Pyrodictium delaneyi: one gene and its partner. Each later gene encodes a partner of the first gene's protein in a complex. Links are inferred from orthologs where the notes say so. Each region holds a gene or a part of one and is shown in the gene's direction. Other genes may lie near its edges.

The links.
Region 2: Pyrde_RS05115 (region 1) and rpl18a share a complex: the UniProt entries of both Methanocaldococcus jannaschii proteins name them as parts of the 50S ribosomal subunit. The link is inferred for Pyrodictium delaneyi from one-to-one orthologs.

The regions. Positions count from the first base shown.
Region 1 is NZ_CP013011.1:1,000,274-1,003,391, reverse strand. Bases 293-3,086 are described here. They hold Pyrde_RS05115 (50S ribosomal protein L18), read left to right. Parts: upstream 293-1,268; coding sequence 1,269-1,904; downstream 1,905-3,086. Other genes in these bases: Pyrde_RS05105 (50S ribosomal protein L30), read left to right, coding at 2,672-3,086; Pyrde_RS05110 (30S ribosomal protein S5), read left to right, coding at 1,904-2,554; Pyrde_RS05120 (50S ribosomal protein L19e), read left to right, coding at 534-998; Pyrde_RS05125 (50S ribosomal protein L32e), read left to right, coding at 293-459. Also shown: Pyrde_RS05130 (50S ribosomal protein L6), read left to right, coding at 1-70; more of Pyrde_RS05125, read left to right, coding at 70-292; more of Pyrde_RS05105, read left to right, coding at 3,087-3,118. UniProt on the Methanocaldococcus jannaschii protein: This is one of the proteins that bind and probably mediate the attachment of the 5S RNA into the large ribosomal subunit, where it forms part of the central protuberance.
Region 2 is NZ_CP013011.1:467,147-470,346, reverse strand. The notes cover bases 241-3,116. They hold rpl18a (50S ribosomal protein L18Ae), read left to right. Parts: upstream 241-1,484; coding sequence 1,485-1,748; downstream 1,749-3,116. Other genes in these bases: ftsY (signal recognition particle-docking protein FtsY), read left to right, coding at 2,360-3,116; pfdA (prefoldin subunit alpha), read left to right, coding at 1,745-2,191; Pyrde_RS02370 (translation initiation factor IF-6), read left to right, coding at 779-1,456; Pyrde_RS02375 (50S ribosomal protein L31e), read left to right, coding at 287-595; Pyrde_RS02380 (50S ribosomal protein L39e), read left to right, coding at 241-247. Outside these bases: Pyrde_RS02385 (DNA-binding protein), read left to right, coding at 1-55; more of Pyrde_RS02380, read left to right, coding at 92-240; more of ftsY, read left to right, coding at 3,117-3,200.

The DNA.
Region 1 (3,118 bases):
GGTTAAGGATAAGGACAGACGTGTTTTCGTAGACGGTATATACATCTATGAAAAGGGGGTGGCTGAGTAATGGAGCGTGGCAAAGATATAGAGAGGCTGCTTAGAGTAAGGCGTTTGCTGAAGTCCAAGAAACCTGAGTTCCTACGTACACTATGGTGGAAATTCCCCAAGTTCAAGAATGACCCGAAGTGGCGTAAACCAAAGGGTATAGACAATCCTATGAGGCTACGGCTGAAGGGTAGACCTCCAGTAGTGGATGTCGGGTACCGAGCACCAGCAGCAGTACGTGGACTACACCCTACTGGGCTAGAACCTGTACGTGTGAGCAGTCCCTCAGAGCTAGACAGGCTGGACCCGTCAAGACACATAATATACATAGCGGCGGGAGTCGGGCTGAGGAAACGTCAGCAGATACTAGAGAAGGCGCGTGCTAAGGGCTTCCGTGTAGCAAACGCATAAGCACCTCTTTCTTATACCGGGGTGATTGCTCTCCGAGGTCAGGGAGCTGGGAGAGGCTGCGGGGTGGCCTAAGAATGGCTCAGGATTTGTCCATGCAGCGTAGACTCGCGGCAGAGATACTGGGTGTAGGCGAGTCGAGGATATGGATAGATCCTTCCAGAATAGACGATGTAGCTAGTGCCATCACTAGGGAAGAGGTGCGCCGCCTAATCAAGGAAGGCGTGATAAAAGTCAAGCCTAAGCACAGCCCCTCTCGGGGTCGCTGGCGTGAGAGGCACGAGGCCAGGAAGAAGGGCAGGCACCGTGGCTACGGTAGACGGAAGGGCGAAGCCTCGGCGAGGCGTGACCCCAAGGAGGAATGGATGCACCGGATACGTAAGATGAGAAGATACCTCCGCTACCTTCGTGACCATGGTGTAATAGACAGGAGGACCTACAGAAAGCTCTACATGTGGGCTAAGGGCGGAATGTTCCCAACATTTGCGTCGCTCAAGAGATGGCTAGAAGAACACGGATACCCTACAAGCGTCCGCAAATAGAACTTTCTCATAATACTCAATACTCTTCTTTGATTCCCATACTCCTAACAATCCTCCTACCCGTCTGGTATAGTCTGCTTATAAAGCTCGGTTGGCTAGTTAAACCTCTTTATGCTAGCCTTTGTGTGCTCCCCTTGTTTACGTAATGGGCTCAGGGTGTGGTAAGGTAACAGAGGGAAACTGTGCCCCTCTCTACGATTTGTATTTATTAAGGGAGTGTGGGGTTGCGCTTCTCCGCACCGGGTACGCGGTTAGGGCCGGTGGACTGTCATGGCTCATGGACCAAGATACAAGGTGCCGAGGAGGCGGCGTAGGGAGGGTAAGACCAACTACTATAAGCGCTACATTATGGTACTCTCTGGTAAGCCCAGGCTAGTCGTTAGGAAGACTAACAAGTACATCTGGGTTCAGGTAATCATTGCTAAACCTCAAGGCGATGTAACAGTTGCTGCGGCTCATAGCAGAGAGCTCGTGAAGCGTTATGGTTGGCTAGGCGGAACGAAGAACACCTCGGCAGCCTACCTCACCGGTATGCTTGCTGCCCTGCGCGCCCTCAAGGCGGGTATAGACTACGCGGTACTCGACATAGGGCTACACAGGCCAGTACGCGGCGCTAGGGTCTTTGCTGCTCTCAAGGGAGCTGTCGATGCCGGACTAGAAGTGCCACACAGCGAAGAGATATTCCCGGAGGATTACAGGATACGAGGCGAACATATAGCCAAGTATGCTGCTATGCTTGCCCAGGAGAACCCAGAGCTTTACGAGCGCAGATTCAGCCTATACCTCAAGAGAGGTCTACGCCCCGAAGATCTGCCTAAGCATTTTGAGGAGGTTAAGAGTAAAATACTAGAAGACTACCGTGATGTTGTTGAGAAGGTAAAGGCTGCTAAGGAGGCTGTTGCGTGATGAGCCTCTCGCCTTACGAGCTCGAGCAGGAATGGAAGCCACGTACATTCGTAGGGAGGTTGGTAAAGGAGGGTCGTATACGCAGCCTCAGCGAGATATTTGAGCGTAACCTGCCGATACTCGAGCCCGAGATAGTGGACTACTTGATAGGCCCAGAGCTAAAGAGCGAGACTGTTGACGTAAGACTGGTACAGAAGATGACTGACGCTGGCCGCATAAACAAGTTCCGCGTAGTAGTCGTCATAGGTAATGAGAACGGCTTTGTAGGCGTAGGCCAGGGCAAGGCTCGGCAGCTAAGGCCAGCAATAGAGAAGGCTATACGCAACGCCAAGCTCAACATAATACCCGTGCGGCGTGGGTGCGGTAGCTGGGAGTGTCTCTGTGACCAGCCACACAGCGTACCCTTCACAGTACGCGGTAAGAGTGGTAGCGTAGAGGTGGTCCTCAAGCCAGCGCCCCGTGGTACAGGGCTAGTAGCAGGCGACGCAGCCAAGGTAGTCCTAAGGATGGCTGGTATACAAGATGTGTGGAGCTTCACTCGCGGCGACACAAGGACTACGCTGAACTTCGTAAAGGCTACCTATAACGCGCTAAAGCAGACCTACAAGTTCGTAACTCCGCTCGACTGGATACAGGCTTCGCAGAGCTAAACCAGGCTCTAACGCTCTAGCCTCTATAAGCCCTTATTTCCAATACCCATGAATTAACCGGTGCTTGTCCAACCCCTGGCTATACGCTTGTCCGTATACGGAGAGGTGGATGAAGAAATGGCAGTCGCGTCTGCGGAGCAGAAGGCAGCCCCAACGGGCCAGGTAAAGCTCTATGCTATAATCCGGCTCCGCGGTAGGGTAGATGTACATCCCGACGTAGAATACACACTATCACTGCTAAGGCTCCACCGTAAATTCCACCTAGTACTGTACCCGTCAACTCTACCTGGCATAGAGAGGATGATACACAAGGTTAAGGACTGGGTAACCTGGGGCGAGATCGACCGCGAGACACTCATAGAACTGCTGCGTCGCCGCGGCCGCGTATCTGGCAACAAGCCTCTAACCGACGAGTATGTGCGCGAGAAGCTTGGTCTACAGGGTGGTATCGAGGAACTCGCGGACAAGCTGCTAAAAGGCGAGATAATGCTACACAAGCTCTACGACAAGAAGAACAAGATATGGATAATAAAGCCTGTGTTCAGACTACACCCGCCACGTGGA
Region 2 (3,200 bases), 530 kb from region 1 along the record:
AACCATATACGAGCGGACACATCGGGAGCCACGTATAAGGATTAAAAGAAAGTAGACCCCCGAGGCAGCTGCGTGGGGGTGCGCTACAGGCATGGCGCATTTTAAGCCGCTCGGAAAGAAGCTCCGGCTCGCTAAGGCACTCAAGCAGAACCGTGCAGTACCCATATGGGTTATTATAAAGACTAACAGGAGGTTCCGTGACCACCCTAAGCGTCGGCACTGGAGGAGAGTTAAGCTAAAGGCCTAAACCTCGTGAGGCTAGTAGTGAGTGTGAGGTGTATAAGTTATGCCTAAGGAGAAGAAGGAGGCCATATACACTATCCCCCTTGCTCGAGTATACTGGGGGCGCCGTAGCAATCGTGCAGCACGTGCTGTGAGGCTAGTAAGGAAGTTCGTAGCAAGGCATTTCGGCGTTGATGTCGCAGATGTAGTTATACACAATAGTGTCAATGAATATATATGGTCTAGGAGCATAGAGAAGCCGCCTCGCCGTATAACAGTCAAGGCTGTCAAAGACCAAGAAACCGGTAAGGTCAAGGTTCTGCTCGTGAGGCAGAAGAAGGCTGTGAGGTCTGCTCAGGATCAACAGAGTTAGAAATTGATATTTAGATTGCTATTTTCCGATACACCCTTACAAGGCGAAAAGTACTCGTATGTAATGAACTCGGTTCCAGGACCCAAGGTTCTCTAGTTTCAGCCCCTCATACGGGATCCTCTTTAAGGTAGACAGTTCTAATTACCTCTCCACGTCTAGCCGGTGATATACTGGGGACGCTGATTGATAGAGTACATGAATGTCCATGGGAACCCCAATATAGGTGTCTACATATTTGCTAACAACAGCATAGCATTGGTGCCTCCAACGATTACTGAGAAGGATAAAAAGAAGATAGCCGACATTCTTGATGTAGAAGTCATAGACGTCAAGATAGCAGATATGATAATCAATGGTGTAATGGTGGCTGGTAATGATAAGGGGTTGTTGTTGCCAAGAATAGTAAAGCCTGAGGAATATGATAGCCTACGGGAGTATATAGGTGATAAGATACGGCTAGAGATCCTTGAAATACGTCAAACTGCTCTCGGAAACTTGATAGCTGCCAACAATTATGGAGCATTCGTATCACCAACGATAGATAAGTCAGCTATCGAGAAAATTAAACAAGTCCTGGGCGTAGAGACTGTATATCAGCGTCATTTGGCGGATATTCCCACAGTAGGCTCTATGATTGTTGTAACTAACCGTGGTGGTGTTGTGCATCCGGGCGTAAGTGACGAGGAGATCAAGGTCCTGGGCAACGTGTTTCGTGTAGAGTTCGCCACAGCTACTGTAAACTTTGGCCTTTACTTTGTAAAGGCAGGGCTTGTCGCGAACGATAAAGGTGCACTGGTAGGCGATGAAACTACTGGTCCCGAGCTTATGAGGATTCAGCAAGCCTTAAGACTCGGGGGCTGAGCCGGAGGGTCTAGATGGGGGCTGCGGTATGGGCGACGTGAAGTTCTACCTTGTTGAGGGTAAGATGCTGATACGTCCACATAAGATGCCGGAGTGGTGGAAGTTTAGGAAATATGTAAGAGCGCTAAAGCCAGAGCACGCTGTAGAGAAGGTGTTGTCGGAGCTGGGTAGCAACCATAAAATAAAGAGGTATCATATCAAGATAGAGCGTGTCGTTGAAGTACCAGCCGAGGAGGTGCCTGACCGCAGCCTAGTAGCCCTAGCCAGCCTCACTAGGTGGATTAAACCTTGAGTACACAGCAGACTATAACCCTTGAAGAGGCTATTGAGCAGCTGACTCTTCTCGAAAACCAGATAAAACAACTCCAAACTGCCACAGCGGAACTCGAAAGTAGACTAATCCAGCTCTCAGCGGTTGAAGAGGCGCTTATGAATATACGTAATGGTGCAGAAGATGCGCTAGTACCGCTGGACTCTAGGGGCGGAGTATTAGTACGTGCATCCATAAAGCCTCTTGAAAAGATATTGGTACATGTCGGTCTAGACTTGTTCGTAGAGGTTCCTCACGAGAAGGCATTGAAATTCATACGTGAGGAAAGAGCATCTACGTCAAAGCTGTTAGATGCGTACCAAAGGGAACTTGCAAAGCTTACCCAGTATTATGCTGCTCTCCGCTCTGCTGTGGAACAGTCTCTCCAGGCTGGCATGGCGCAGACACGCCAACGGCAACAGTAGCTATAGTGGGGCTCTCCCTTTCTACCGGTTGCTTGCATTCATTAACTAATTTAAACATCTTGGGCTCACTAAGTTTCCTTGTATCCAGCCCTTGTTTATCGCTCAGCCGGCCCGGCTATAGAGACGCTTAGCTATATACAATGTTAGATAAACCGGAGGTTGTACCGTATGGTATTTAACAAGCTTAAAAAGGCGTTGAAAAAGTTTGTAGATAACGTCGCCGAGGTCGTCGCTACCAAGGAGATAAAAGAGGAGGAATTGGAACCAATACTAGAAGAGCTCGTAATCAGTCTAGCTGAGAGTGATGTGGCGTTTGAGGTTGCTGAAGAGATAGCTGCAAAGCTTCGGGAGAAGCTTGTAGGTAGTAAAGTGCCGAGATTCAGCGATCTACGTAGCCACGTAGTTAAGACTTTAGAAGAAGCTATTGTGGAAGTACTTAGCCGGGGTTATAAGCGGTTGGATCTTGTTGCAGAGGCGTCTAGGCGTTCACCTGAAAACCCGCTGAGAATAGTATTCTTCGGCGTCAACGGTGTAGGCAAGACTACTACCATAGCTAAGTTTGCTTATATGTTTCGTAGCCAGGGTGTAACGCCAGTAATTGCGGCTGCTGATACATTTCGTGCTGGCGCTCAAGAGCAATTACGTAAACATGCTGAGAAGCTCGGTGTACCGTTTATTGGCGGGCGATATGGTGCTGATCCTGCAGCAGTAGTCTATGATGCCATAGAGTATGCACGGGCTCGCGGCTACCGTGTTGTATTGATAGATACTGCTGGACGCTTGCACACAGATAGAGACCTTATGGAGGAGCTGCGTAAGATAACTAGAGTGGCTAAACCAGATTATCGTGCTCTAGTGGTTGACGCCCTTACGGGTAACGATGCTGTTGAGCAGGCTCGCTTCTTTGACGAGGCGGTGGGCATAGATTTCATAGTAATGACTAAGGTTGATGCAGATGTTAAGGGTGGTACAGCACTTAGTGTTGCTGCTGTGACCGGTAAACCCATTC